One region of the Pseudomonas sp. C2.3V genome, then DNA from elsewhere that is predicted to be linked to it. Evidence: predicted binding sites of a transcription regulator. Region 1 holds the regulator's gene; each other region holds the start of a gene.
The links. Region 1 encodes FliA, which starts transcription of late flagellar genes. Its sites were predicted from a motif close to CTAAAGTTTNNNNNNNNNNNGCCGNTAA; they were not measured.
Positions count from the first base shown of each region.

Region 2: the regulator FliA is predicted to act here: its motif matches at 3,287-3,314, upstream of AC4LF3_RS01295 (methyl-accepting chemotaxis protein).
Region 3: the regulator FliA is predicted to act here: its motif matches at 1,462-1,489, upstream of AC4LF3_RS22705 (methyl-accepting chemotaxis protein).

Region 1 covers NZ_JBZUBN010000001.1:1,709,632-1,714,620, reverse strand. Annotated here, with positions in the region: gene AC4LF3_RS08085 (chemotaxis protein CheA) at 1-1,068, opposite strand, end outside; gene AC4LF3_RS08080 (protein phosphatase CheZ) at 1,095-1,880, opposite strand; gene AC4LF3_RS08075 (chemotaxis response regulator CheY) at 1,900-2,274, opposite strand; gene fliA (RNA polymerase sigma factor FliA) at 2,354-3,094, opposite strand; gene fleN (flagellar synthesis regulator FleN) at 3,091-3,918, opposite strand; gene flhF (flagellar biosynthesis GTPase FlhF) at 4,094-4,989, opposite strand, start outside.
Region 2 covers NZ_JBZUBN010000001.1:252,651-257,639, reverse strand. Annotated here, with positions in the region: gene AC4LF3_RS01300 (chemotaxis protein CheW) at 5-1,489, opposite strand; gene AC4LF3_RS01295 (methyl-accepting chemotaxis protein) at 1,498-3,225, opposite strand; gene oxlT (oxalate/formate MFS antiporter) at 4,144-4,989, shown strand, end outside.
Region 3 covers NZ_JBZUBN010000002.1:643,974-648,962, reverse strand. Annotated here, with positions in the region: gene AC4LF3_RS22715 (hypothetical protein) at 82-351, shown strand; gene AC4LF3_RS22710 (response regulator) at 811-1,224, shown strand; gene AC4LF3_RS22705 (methyl-accepting chemotaxis protein) at 1,549-3,174, shown strand; gene AC4LF3_RS22700 (hypothetical protein) at 3,328-3,573, shown strand; gene AC4LF3_RS22695 (hybrid sensor histidine kinase/response regulator) at 3,616-4,989, opposite strand, start outside.

The DNA.
Region 1 (4,989 bases):
CACGGTTGTTTCAGCTTCGCTGGCCAGCTTCTCGCCTGCCGGGGCCGCCGCCGCACGCGGTTCAGCTTTGGGTGCTGCGCTGGCTGTCGGTGCAGGGGCCGCTGCAGGCTGGGGCTTCGCCACAGGAGCAGATGCTGCCTTGGCAACCGGAGCAGGTGCAGGCGCTACAGGAGCAGCCGCAACACCCCCATCGAAACGGCCCTTTCCATGCAGTTCATCCAGCAGGGACTCGAACTCGTCATCCGTGATTTCATCACCTGACTTGGCTACCGGAGCAGCAGCCTTGGCAGGTTCGGACGGCGCTGCAACAGCAGCATCAAACTTACCTTTGCCGTGCAGCTGATCCAGCAGAGATTCAAACTCGTCATCCGTGATTTCATCACCTGACTTGGCTACCGGAGCAGCAGCCTTGGCAGGCTCGGACGGCGCTGCAACAGCAGCATCGAACTTGCCTTTGCCGTGCAGCTGATCCAGCAGAGATTCAAACTCGTCATCGGTGATTTCGTCGCCAGATGCAGGTACGGCTGAGCCAACGGCTGCCACAGGTGCAGGCTCATTCCCGATTGCATCGAGGAGTCGGTCAAACTCATCGTCGCTTACGTCACTGGCAGCAGGTGCCTGGACAGCAACCACAGGGACCTGAACCGGCTCCACAGCAGTGGGAGCAGGTTCGGCGCCTTCAGGCTCCGCCAGACGTGCCAAGGCAGCCAGCAGCTCAGGAGTAGCCGGTGTCGGCTCAGTACGCTCACGTACCTGGCCGAACATTTCGTTTACCGTATCCAGAGCTTGAAGGACAACGTCCATCAGCTCGGCATCAACGCGGCGCTCACCCTTACGCAGGATGTCGAACACGTTTTCGGCAATGTGGCAGCACTCAACAAGGGCGTGCAGCTGGAGGAAGCCTGCCCCTCCCTTTACCGTGTGGAATCCACGGAAGATGGCGTTGAGAAGATTCATATCATCCGGGCGGCTTTCGAGTTCCACCAATTGCTCGGACAACAATTCGAGAATCTCGCCGGCCTCTACCAGGAAATCCTGGAGGATTTCTTCATCGGCGTCGAAGCTCATTCATGCACTCTCCAAAAAGGCCAGGTTTAGAAACCAAGGCTGGACAGAAGGTCATCTACGTCATCCTGGCTGGATACGACGTCTTCTCTTTTATCGGCATGAATCTGCGGACCTTCACCCTTCGAAGACTTTTCTTTTTGAATTTCTTCGATGGCCTTGACGTGGTCGTGGCTAATTCCTGCATAACGATCCACCTGACCGGCCATACGGACCAGCTTGACGAGATCGCGCTCGACTTGTGTAACAAGGTTCGTCACACGCTTGATGACTTGACCGGTAAGATCCTGATAGTCCTGCGCCAACAGGATATCGTTCAGCAACGAAGACAGCTTGTGGGCGTCCTCATCGCTGCGCCCCAGAAACGCACCGACTCGCTTGGCCAGCTCGCGGAACTCCTCGGCACTGAGCTCGCGCCGCATAAAGCGGCCCCACTCGGCGTGGAGGTCATGAGCGTCCTTACCAAATGATTCGATAAGCGGTGTGCTGGCATCGACCAAGTCCATGGTACGGTTGGCAGCACGCTCCGTCATTTCCACAACATAGCTTAGGCGATCGGTGGCGTCTGCAATGTTTGTTACTTCATTGGCATAGGACGCCTGGGGATCGATCTGGAAGTTGACGATCGCGTTGTGCAACTCACGCGTCAGCTTGCCGATTTCCTGATACAGACCACGATCTCGCACCTGATTGAGCTCATTGATGAGCTGCACTGCCTGGCTGAAATTGCCATCTTCAAGGCTGGCAACCAGCTCTTGGGCATGCTTTTTCAGGGTCGATTCCAGGTCTTCGAATGATTTACTGCCAAGGTCCATAACATCCTCGAGATGGTTATCAGCCGTTGACCCGCTCAAAGATCTTGTCGATCTTTTCTTTGAGCACCTGGGCAGTAAACGGCTTCACAACGTAACCATTCACACCCGCTTGAGCTGCCTCGACAATTTGTTCGCGCTTGGCTTCGGCCGTTACCATCAGAACAGGCAGGTTCTTCAGGCGTGCATCGGCACGGACTTCCCGTAGCAGGTCGATACCGGTCATACCCGGCATGTTCCAGTCCGTTACCAGGAAGTCGAAGTTGCCGCTTTGCAGCATCGGCAACGCCGTCAAGCCGTCGTCGGCCTCGGTAGTATTGGTGAACCCCAGATCTCGCAGCAGATTCTTGATGATGCGTCTCATGGTGGAAAAATCGTCCACGATGAGAATTTTCATATCTTTGTCCAAGTCGACCTCCATCCTTACCCCAGACATGCCTTTTCAAAGGCATGCCATACATGCTTAGTGTTTTGCCTTAGCGCGAACGCCATTCAGCCAGACGAGCCCGCAGACGTGCTGCGCACTGACTGTGCAGTTGACAGACTCGGGATTCACTTACCCCAAGCACCTCTCCGATTTCCTTTAGGTTCAACTCCTCGTCGTAATACAGCGACAAGACGAGACGCTCACGCTCTGGAAGATTGGCAATGGCTTCCGCCAGGGCCTGCTTGAAACGATCATCTTCCAGTCCTCGACCTGGCTCGAAATCATGGGCTCCGCTCTCTTCGAGACCGTGCTCACCCTCTTCCATCAAGTCATCGAAGCTGAACAGGCGACTTCCCAATGTGTCATTGAGAATGCCGTAATATTCTTCAAGGCTTACACCAAGTTCGGCAGCAACTTCAGGATCTTTAGCGTCACGACCCGTTCTTGCTTCAACAGCACGAATCGCATCGGCCACCATACGGCTGTTACGATGCACCGAACGAGGTGCCCAATCACCTTTGCGAACCTCGTCCAGCATGGCTCCGCGGATACGGATACCGGCATAGGTTTCAAAGCTTGCACCTTTGCCGGCATCGTACTTCTTGGAGGCCTCGAGCAGGCCGATCATGCCGGCCTGCATGAGATCTTCCACCTGTACATTGGCAGGCAGACGCGCCAACAGGTGATAGGCAATGCGCTTGACCAGCGGCGCATACTGATTGATCAGTTGCTCCTGCTGTGAATGGGTCTGAGATTTACTGTACATACGGAGACCGCTGGACGCTGTCATACATTTGGCCCTACAGTGGGTTGCACCAATCGTTCGACGAAAAACTCCAAGTGACCGCGTGGGTTGGCTGGCAAGGGCCAAGCATCCACCTTCTGGGCAATGGCCCGGAAAGCCAGAGCGGCTTTGGAGCGCGGGTATGCTTCGTATACGGACCGCTGCTTCTGGACGGCTTTCCGTACACATTCATCAAAAGGAACCGCACCCACATACTGCAGAGCCACATCCAAGAAACGGTCAGTTACCTTGGTCAGCTTAGCAAAGAGATTGCGACCTTCCTGGGGCGTCAATGCCATATTCGCCAGTACGCGAAACCGCGTGATTCCATGATCGCGGTTGAACATCTTGATAAGCGCATAAGCGTCCGTGATCGAAGTAGGCTCATCACAGACCACCAGAAGCACTTCCTGGGCAGCCCGTACAAAGCTCACGACCGAATCACCGATGCCAGCAGCCGTATCGACAACAAGCACATCGATATCGTTGCTGATGTCACTGAATGCCTGGATCAGACCGGCATGTTGAAGAGACGACAACTGCACCATGGCTTGCGCACCGGAAGCCGCCGGAACGACCCGGATACCGCCAGGGCCTTGCAAAATCACGTCGCGAAGATCACATTTGCCTTCGATCACATCGGCGAGCGTCTGCTTCGGAGTCAAACCGAGCAAAACGTCGACGTTTGCCAAGCCCAAGTCGGCATCGAGCAACATGACACGTCGGCCCAGTTCAGCCAACGCTAGCGAAAGGTTTACCGAAACGTTGGTTTTCCCAACGCCTCCCTTGCCGCCTGTCACTGCAATTACCTGTACGGGATGCATACCCATTGCTGTACACCTATGAAAAACCAGCCAGCCCGTAGGGGCACTTATGGTGTAGCCAGATCGTTATGCTAACGAGCCAGCTGGCACTTAAACCTGAAGCGTGTACTGCTTTCTGACACTACGACGCCTGTAAACCTTCTATTGCAAAAACCTTACCCAACTCGCAAAAAACTGTAACTTAACCGACGCGCTTGGCCGGCTTTTGATAGAGCTCGGCAAACATATCCGCCATGGTTTCCTCTGCTGGCTCCTCGGTCAGCTGACGATTGACTGCACGGCTAACCAGCTGATGCTTGCGCGCAATATGCAGGTCGTCAGGGATGCGAGGACCGTCGGAGAGATAGGCTACCGGGATATGATGGCTAATGGCTATACCGAGCGCTTCACCCAACGTCGCGGATTCATCCAGTTTGGTCAGAACACAACCAGCCAGACCGCACCCCTTGTAGTTGTGATAAGCCGCTTTCAGCACTTGGCTCTGGCTGGTTACAGCCATGACCAGATAGTTGCGAATCTTCAGTTTCTCATTAGCCAGCGCTTCCAGCTGCAGACGCAGGGAGGGGTCATTGGCCGGGATACCTGCCGTATCGATCAGGACCATGCGCTTGCGAGCCAGTGGCTCAAGCGCCTGAGCCAACGACTGACGTGGATCTACAACGGTAACCGGCACATCGAGAATATGACCCAACGTCTTGATTTGCTCTTGGGCGCCGATGCGATGGCTATCCATGGTGACCAGCGCAAGACTTTGCGCGCCATACTTCAGAACATAGCTCGCTGCCATTTTGGACAGCGTAGTGGTCTTACCCGATCCGGCGGGACCGACGAACGCGACGATACCGCCCTCTTCCAGCAGATCAACCTGGGGCGTGTCGATTGCCTGGGTCAGGTGGGCCAACAGCATACGCCAGGCCTGACGGGGCTCGTTCACATTTGCCACACGCGCCATCAGGTCACGGCACAGATCAGCCGGAAGACCTATGCGTTGCAGACGGCGCCAAAAGTTTGCTTCGTCAGGACGCTTGTCCTGCATCTGGCCCCAGGCGATAGAGCCCAGCTGCACTTCAATCAATT
Region 2 (4,989 bases), 1.5 Mb from region 1:
AGTCCTATGCCGGCAGCATTTCCTGGCTGGCTAATTCTGCCTCCAGTTCGCGTGCCACAGCCTTCAGGTCCAGCAATGTAGCGCGCCAGCGATTGAGGCCGGAGCCGATGCTTACCAGCGTTCGCGCCCGCTGCCCAACGGAGAGGGAGTCACCCGTCGGGGTTTGCCAACCCTTTTCGAGCATGCCGGGATCGAAATCGTTGAACGTCTCGATTGCATCGATCTGGCAGACCGCAAAGCCAAAGGTCATTGCCTCGCCAGTCACCAGAAGAATACGCGAGCTTTCGGTTGCCTCGCGCGGCGACGAGTTGATCAGGCTGCTCAGGCAGATCAGCGAGACCTGTTGCCCCCGGACGTTGATCATCCCAATCAGATGTCCCTGAGCTTGCTTGAGACGCATGAACTGCGTGGGGATATGAAGGATCTCATCCACCTGATGCAGCGGCGATGCAAACTGGATACCGGCCTCGTACACCAGACAAGCCTGCCGGGATCGCGCCTTGGGCACAATACTGGAGGCCTCGCTGCTGCGGCCCTTGGCGTTTTCAAAGATCTTGGAAAACGCCTGGATATCCTTGCGACGCAGCAGCGCCGTATGGTTGAGCAGCAATGCATCATGGCCATCTTCGCCGCTCATGACCCCGGAAAACATGGCGGGGTGCTGCAGGCCGAAACGCGGCATAGGTACAAGATCGTCCGGGTTGCGCCGCATCATGGCTAGGAGTTCGGTAAAGGCAAAACCAAAAGCATGGCCGTTGGCTGTCATGACCAACAGCTGTTTTTTGGTCTCGCCGGAGACCTCTTCAAGCCCTAGGATACGGGAAAGATTGAGCACTGGAATCGGGGTGCCCCGCAGCTCCGTGACACCCAGGCAATACTCACTCTGAAAGAACGTCGTATCGATCCGGGGATGTTCGACCAGCTCACTGACTGCCGTAGCCTCCAGGCAGAACCGGCGACCATCACAGCCCAGCAGTATGTAATGCTTGAGCTTGAAGCGAGCCGTACGGCCGCGCTCACGCAACTCCTGTGCATGATCGAAGGCCATGAACAACTCCGGCAGCGACGCCAGCGCCTCGATATCAAGCAGGTAGATGATGCGCTCGCCCTGGCTGCCGCCCATGAAAAGGCGCGGCAACAAACCCTGTCCACGTTTGTGGGTGCCCAGCTCGCTGAGTTGCCTTTCATCGATGTGGATGACATCCGCCACGGCGTCAATCCCAATCCCGAAACGTCCTTCCTGATGATGCAGGAGGGCCACTTCGCTGGGCATTCCGCCCTCCCCAGCCGGTGTGAGACCGAGCAGCACGTGCAGGTCCACCAGCGGGACCGCGCGACCCCGTAGGCTGAACACACCGCGCATGTAAGGCGCTACCGGCGGACGTGGCTGTACCTGGTCAGGCCAGCGCACCACCTGTTGCAGGGCCGATGCCGGAATGGCGATCTCGATGCCACCGACACGGACTACTCCATATGCGCTGCCAGTCATGATGGCGGTCATCCACGCGGTCCAACACCGGACGTGACGTTATTGAGGTCACGAATCAGCTCGTTCACTTCACCTGCCGTCGTCAGCTGGTCGCCCGTCGAAGCGTTGATGGCATCGATGGAGCGCGTGGTACGCACTACGCCCTTGGCGATACGCTCGAAGGCTTCGCCTACGCTTCGGGAGATTTCATTACCCACCGTGATGCGCTTGGAGGACTCCTGAATCAGCTTGTTGATCTCCTTGGTCGCCTGGGACGATTTCTCGGCCAGCTTGCGCACCTCGTCCGCCACGACCGAGAAGCCCAGGCCATGTTCGCCCGCCCGCGCCGCCTCGATGGCTGCGTTGAAGGCCAGCATGTTCGTCTGGCTGGCGATGTCGCTGATGACCTGAATGATGTCCTGAATGTCTTCGGCAGACTTGGCAATAACGGCCATGGCTTCAACGGAGCGCTTGAGCGTCTCGGCGCCTTGGGCGGCCTCTTCCTGCGTCATGCGCGCCAGCCCATTTGCCTCCCCGGTGCTTTGGGCAATGTGGTTGATCGATTGCGTCAGGTTTTGTACGGAGCTGCTCATGGCTTGCGTCTTGGCCTTGACCAACTGCTCCATTTCGACCTGCTGGGTAATGTCCGTCGCGAACTTGATGACCTTGTATGGCTGGCCGTCGGCATTGAAGATTGGGTTATAGGTCGCCTGGATCCAGATCTTCTGTCCGAACTTGCCCAGGCGCATGTAACGGTCGCTGAAGAACTGCCCCTGCCCCAGACGCTGCCAGAAGTCCCGATATGCGGCTGAAGTGACGTAATGCTCCTCACAGAACATGCGGTGGTGCTTGCCGACGATCTCTTCCAGGCGATAGCCCAGGGTCGACAGGAAGTTCTGGTTGGCATGGAGAATGTTGCCCAGCAGATCGAACTCGATGACCGCCTGGCTACGATCAATGGCCGCAATCTTGCCTTCATACTCGGCACTCTTGATCTGCAAGGCCGTGATATCGGTAGCGAACTTCACGATCTTGTAAGGCTTGCCCTCGGCGTCCAGGATCGGGTTATAGGTCGCTTGAATCCAGATTTCACGCCCTTCCTTGCTGATGCGCTTGTAGACACCGGTGTCGAACTTACCACGGCCAAGCTTTTCCCAAAGCAGATGGTACGCAGTGGAGTTGGCATGTTCTTCGTCACAGAACATGCGGTGGTGCTTGCCGACGATCTCTTCCAGGCGATAGCCCAGCACAGACAGGAAATTATCGTTGGCCCGCAGTACGTGGCCGGTCAGATCGAACTCGATAACCGCCTGGGCGCGTTCGATAGCATTGACCTTGCCCTGGTGGTCGGTGCTGCGTAATACAGCCTCGGTCACATCGGACGCGAACTTGACCACCTTGTACGGTTTGCCTTCGGCATTGAAAATCGGGTTGTAGGTCGCCTGGATCCAAACTTCCCGGCCGCCCTTGCCCAGGCGCTTGTACTGCCCTGCATCGAACTCGCCGCGGCCAAGCTTTTCCCAGAACTGGCGATAGGACATGCTGCTGGCGTATTCGGCATCGCAGAAGATCCGATGATGCTGCCCGGCAATCTCCTCAAGCCGATACCCCAAGGCGTCGAGGAAATTCTGGTTGGCGCGCAGGATGGTGCCGTCAAGGTTGAACTCGATGACGGCTTGGGAGCGATCAATCGCTGACCAGAGTGAATTGAACTCCGCCGCCTGGGCGTCAGCGTTGAAGTCTTGGGGGGCATTCATTGGTGTTCTCCGGTAGCGGTTGGTAAGCAAAAACCGCCCTATGGTTTTTGCGATAACAGTGCTATCGGCTGAGCAGAAGCCAGCTTGATACAGCCGCCCGTTATTTTGTCGCCTTGGCGCGACTCTTCGTCTTGCTGCCCATACGAGCGCTCTGAATAACGCGTGGAAAAGCCCGTACTTTGTTCAGCCAAGCGGCTAGACAACCCCTTTACTCAAGAGTCCGCTCTGCCTTCACAGGGGATTTTCTTTTGGATTGTTATACATGTAGCCGATTGCGCATCGGTAACTGATGGCAAGGCCCACCCAGACGTTTTCTGCCAGTGCCCTTGCCATTCGAGCAGGTAGTGGCATTGGTCGACCACTCAGATCAGACCCAATCCCTGTCGACACCTTATCGTGAGCTCATGCCGTAGCCAATGGCTTGTGCTCGCTCGTTGAACGCCGGGGCAAAACGCCATTGGCAGGGCGGTTATATGCGTCTGGAAAACATCAAGCCGCAAGATGTCCGTTTCACGCTATACATTGGCTTTTTAGCGATATCCCGAAAAGCATAATCGGGTTAAGTTCTAACCGGTGATATTTAATATGTATGCATTAAATATTTATTTGAATATATTATTCAAAGCAATGCTTAACTTATCCTGAAGCAGAGCAAATTTACCTTACACACTTATTAAGTCTGCATCCCATTGATTTCGAACAAAAAAGCCCGCCCTTAAAGCGGGCTTTTTTATTTCACAAAGATATTAAATAGCTTCAAAAAAGTGCCAAGCGCACCAAGTTAGAGCAGCAAATTATACTTATGGATGAACATATCCTTATATTTTAACGCCAACGCCTTAAAACATAAGGAATATATAAAGCTGGCATATCCATTGCTCTCGTATTCATATCGTTATATAGCCCTCGGAAACTTCCATGAATACGAAGATATTGGTAGATAGTCGCGCGCCAGGCAGCGCTCTGGGCACTCGCTGGTTTCAACTGGCCGCAGGCGTTGTCTGCATGATGGCCATTTCAAGCCCGCAATATGTCTGGACATTGTTTACGGCACCATTGACCCAAAAGCTGGGTGTCTCACTGGCTCAGATCCAGATTACCTTTTCCATTCTGATCGTCCTGCAAACGTTTTTCTCGCCAGTACAAGGTTTTCTGATTGACCGTTTCGGCTTACGCAAACTGATCGCCTTTGGTTGTGCCCTCACAGGGCTGTCCTGGATTCTGGCAAGTCAGGCCAATTCACTCGCCATGATCTACCTGACCTACGGCCTAATGGGGGGCTTGGGAACCGGCATCGTGTATGTGGGCATCGTTGGCTTGATGGTTCGCTGGTTTCCTGATCACCGGGGGCTGGCAGCCGGTGCGGTTGCCGCAGGTTACGGCATGGGTGCGATGATCACGACCTTTCCCATCAGCAATAGCCTCGCAGCGGCTGGCATGGAAAATACCCTGGTCACCTTTGGTCTGATCCTGGGGATTGTCGGCCTGCTCGCCGCACAGTTCCTGCGCCAACCGCCAGCCGAGTTGGCAGAGCGGATTGCCGACACCAGCCCTGCCTCCAGCACCGCACCGGACGTTGCACCCAAGGCCATGCTCAAGACGCCGCTGTTCTGGCTCATGTTTGCTATGTTCGCGATGATGTCGACCTCGGGCCTCATGGTAACGTCGCAGATGGCCAGCTTTGCCAAGGATTTTGGCATGACCGGTGTCATGGTCTTTGGCATGGCTGCACTGCCGCTCGCAATGACCATTGACCGTGTCTGC
Region 3 (4,989 bases), on a different contig from region 1:
AGACGAGCGGGAAGAGTCTTCAAGAATCTCTTGAAGTAGCCTGACTCTAACTAGATAACACCCAACGATGTAGCCGATTCTATGAATGCCTTGATCATGCTTGTTGACTCGGCCCGTGACCGTTATCAAGTCGATACCTTACTAAAACCTGACGGGACACTGGTTATTACCGCACTACCTGTTGAAGGAGGTCATCCACTTGAGTGGATCTTAACGTCTGACCAGGCGCGTAACCGTCTGCTTTTGGAAACGGTCCTGATGGATATCCAGCGTCGGCTTAACCAGCCGGCATCCAATAGCCATGAATTTACTCATGAGGATGATCCATTACATCATGGCTCGCTCGGGTAGTCATTATTTACCCCTCTTTATCACAGTGCTTTTACAGTGCTTCTCATGTTCCTTGCCTCACTTGCAGCACAAAGCACTTCTAGTCTGACGTCCGTACCGGATGGGCTAAACGCGTGTTGCACCCTCTCCATCTTGGTGGGTTGCCACGTGGAAGGTTCTCTGATTTTGCCTTTTGTCACCATTACAGGACGTCCAACTCGCATGATGCGCAAATCTCCTTTTCCGCCTATGTCTTGCGCCTTTCTTTCTGCCGGCGGGAGGTGGGATGCATGCCCGCTCATATGATTGAACCGGCACAACCCTAGGGTTCCGAAAACCTGTCCATCTGCATTGCACATATTGACCACCGTCACTACTAAACCTCTGGGCATGGGGTTGGGCTCTCCATAATTTACGGCTTCGTGCGCTAACCGGTGGGCAGATGCATATCGCTCCGGAAACGGGGCAAGGAATACGGATATGTCTATAACTCGCGCAGAAGAAAAGGCTGTACATACCGCAAGTGAGCCCACTCAAGAACAGTTGCTCCGTACCGTTACTGGCGGGGCAGTACGGGTTGTGGATTACGAGCCGACTATCCGTATGCTGGTCGTGGAGATTCTTGAGGAACTCGGCTACCACGCCCTGATAGCTGAAGATGGCGCTTCTGGCTTGGCAATCCTGCAATCCGATACCGCTATCGGCCTGTTAGTTTCCGATGTTGGGCTAACGGAAGACAAATGGCTGACGCCGCGTATTAGCCGCCCTGACCTCAAGGTGCTATTTATCACAGGTTATGCTGAGAGCGCTGTGGTAGGCGATGGAAACCTGGAAATCGACACGCCTATTATGACCAGCCCCTTCACGGTCGATATATTGACCGAGCGAATCTAACAGTTGATTGAAGGTAGTTAACTGGCGGTTTTTCAGCTCCTTCTTGGACGGGTCATCTCTATAGTTGGACAGGTTGTGCTCTACCAGCTTGAGCACACTGCAGACTCTGCATTCATAGCTGCGCCTGGTAGTTAGCTTTTTAGGAATGTCGCAGTAGAAAACAGGTAGCTGGTAGAGGTTCGCTTTCGAGAACGCCTGAGCCATGGATGCAGTGAGCTTTATCCGTCACTGAATAAATTCAAGCCTCAAGACTGACCGCCGATACATGTCATCAGACAACAAAAATTCGGCGTGCTTTCGCCTCTACTTTTGCGGATGACAAATATGCTACTACGCAGTTGGAACATAGCCCCCCGGGCTGCGCTTGGGTTTGGCCTGATCGCGCTGATGGTTGCTTTTCTAGGTATTTTCTCGCTAGGCAAGATGTCCAACATCCGTGACCGTAGTGTGGCTATAGAAGCAGAATGGGTACCCAGCATCCGCATCGTAGATAGCATCCGGGAAAACATGCTGCGTATTCGCACCATTTCCTTGCGCATGGCGCTTGATCCCGACCCTAAAAGCATCGACACCTATGCCAGCCAGTATGAGGCCCGTAATAAGGTTTTGATGGATAACATCAAAGCGTTTGAGGCCTTTGTCGATACGCCCGAAGAGCAACGCCTGTACGGACAATTCAAACAGGATTTTGCAGTCTACCAGCAGGGTATGACCAACTCGTTTGTCCTGGCCCGCCAAGGCGATACTATCGCCTTGAATAAACTCACTCTGGTTGACATGAAGCCTGTCATCGATGGCACTGGCAAGACATTGGGCGAGCTGGGAGACTACTATGCACAAGGGATCGAGCGCGAAGGAAAGAGTTCGGCGGATCAATACGCCAGCTCTCGTGCCATTGTTATCCTCGTGATTGCCTTGGCGGCCCTGGCTACCGTGCTTATGGCCTGGCTTCTGACGCAAAGTATCGTCAGGCCCCTGCAGAGTGCTGTGCGCGCCGCACAACAGGTTGCCAAAGGAGACCTGACCACTCACATTGAAGTCAGCGGTAGCGATGAGGTCAATCAGCTTCAGGTAGCACTGCGCCAGATGCAGGACAATCTGCGTAACACCCTGGCTCAGATTTCAGGGTCATCAACCCAACTGGCGGCAGCAGCTGATGAACTCAACGCCGTAACCGAAGAAGCCAGCCGCGGCCTGCAACAGCAAAACGATGAGATTGAGCAGGCCGCTACCGCTGTAAACGAGATGAGCGCAGCGGTTGATGAGGTAGCACGTAACGCAGTATCGACATCTGAGGCCTCCAAGAGCTCGACCCAGTCAGCACAGGCCGGTCATGTTCGAGTCAATGAAACCATTACAGCCATCACAGACCTGTCGGAAGAGGTTCAGTCTACCTCCGTACTGGTAAGACAACTTGCCGATCGATCGCAGGAAATTGGCAAGGTGCTGGATGTTATTCGTGCCATTGCAGAACAAACCAATCTACTGGCGCTGAATGCTGCGATCGAAGCTGCCCGTGCAGGCGAATCCGGTCGTGGTTTCGCTGTAGTCGCTGACGAAGTAAGAGCCCTTGCCCATCGTACGCAACAGTCGACGCTTGAGATCGAGCAAATGGTCTCTGGCATGCGCAATGGCGCAAGTCAGGCCTTGAACTCCATGCAGATCAGCAGCACTCGCGCTCATTCCACACGGGAGCTGGCAGAAAGTGCAGGCCAGGCGCTAAGCGAGATTACGTCGTCGATCAGCGAAATGTATGAGCGTAACCTGGTAATTGCCAGCGCAGCCGAAGAGCAGGCTCAGGTAGCCAGGGAAGTTGACCGTAACCTTGTCAATATCCGTGATCTATCCGTGCAGTCTGCCACAGGCGCGCATCAAACCAGCGCGTCCAGCCATGAGCTGTCACGTCTATCGGCTGAGCTTAACTCTCTGGTCAATCGCTTCAAGGTCTGATCGTTTATTCAATGATCGCTTTACGACAGAAAAGATGTGAAAGCCCTCTTTAGCAGAGGGCTTTTTTGTTGAAAGCTGGCCAGATCTTCAGATGGATTGCTCTTTACGAGTGAAACAGTGGCCTATTCTTAAGTTAAGCATGAGGCGCACCCGATGAATCTGATAGCCGATAAACTTGCCCGTCTCGATCCGCCGCTTAAGTTTCTTTTTGAACCTCGCGGCCCAGACATGCTTTTGACCTTGATCGACCCAGCCGTTCCTGCACGCGTGCAGCGCCGCCTCGACCCCAAGCTCATGATGAATAAGGATGCGCTAAACCTGACATTGGTCTATGCCGTCAATGAATTACGGGCTAAAGGCTCCCATGTGCCTTTGGAAAAGGATTACATTTTTATCTGATACCTCTTCGACCCACCGAATGGAACCTGGTGCTTCTATCGCCTATCCTCTCAGAGCAGTACGCACCATGGCAGAGAGATCCTCGGGACGATAGGGTTTGGTAAGCAAATGGATATTAGGAGCCAACGTGTTGTTCTGCGAAAGGATGTCCCGGGTATGGCCTGAGGTAAACAATACCGGTATTGCAGGTTCCTGCATCCGAGCCCATGCCGCCAGATCCGTACTTTTGAGCCGACCGGGCATCACGACATCCGTGAAAATCAAATCAACCCTCGTTCCGGCTTCCAGCAGCTGCATGGCCACGTCCGCATCAGGCGCTTGCGCCACGTCATAACCGGCCTGCTGCAGTAACTCTACAACAGAGAATCGAACACCTTCATTATCCTCTACTACCAGGATGGTTTCCCGCCCCTCAAGTGTATAGTCATGTTTGCCCTGGTCATCTTCTTCGGCCTGTTTGTGACTGCGTGCGAAATACATCCGTACCGTCGTACCGCATCCAGGGGCGCTCTGAATATCAATATGGCCCCCACTCTGCTTGACGAAGCCAAACACCATGCTAAGACCAAGTCCCGTACCCTGCCCTTCAGCCTTGGTCGTGAAGAATGGCTCGAAGACGTGCTCCAGCACTTCTGGCTTCATACCTTCGCCCGAATCGGCAACGGACAGGCAGAGGTAGTCCCCAGGACTGATGTCCTTGCCTGCACAGTAATCTTCATCCAGCACGACATTGTCGCCATGAACGCTGATCAGCCCTTCCCCATCCATCGCATCACGGGCATTGATGGCCAGATTGAGAATAGCGTTTTCCAACTGGTTACGATCAACGTGTATGCACCAGGCATTGTTAGGCAGGGACATATCGATTTCGATGGTCTCGCCCAGTGCACGCTGAAGGAGCTCCTCCAGCCCTTCGAAAATATGGGCTGGGTTGTAAACGCCGGGTGATAAGGCTTGGCGACGGGCAAAGGCCAATAGTTGGGAAGACAGCTTGGCTCCTCGCTCCACCGCATTGATGGCAGCCTCTACGCGGCTCTGTACACGAGGGTTGTCCTTTTCCTGACGAGCCAGCAGATGCAGGTTGCTCGAAATGACCTGCAGGACATTATTGAAGTCATGTGCAACGCCTCCGGTCAGTCCGCCAATTGCCTCCAGCTTTTGTGATTGCCGGAGCTGCTCTTCTGCCAACGAGCGGGCCTGCACTTCAGCAGCGACCCGCTGCTCCAGATTGCGCGTCAGTTGGTAAAGAGCCTCTTCCGCCATCTTGCGTTCATGAATATCAATCAGAACACCGGGAAAGCGAAACGGCTCTCCATGCTCGTCAAACTCGCATAGACCACTCGCCAACACCCAGCGGAAAAGACCGTTCGAACGGCGGATACGGCATTCGGCATTAAACGCGCCGCCCTGATCAAA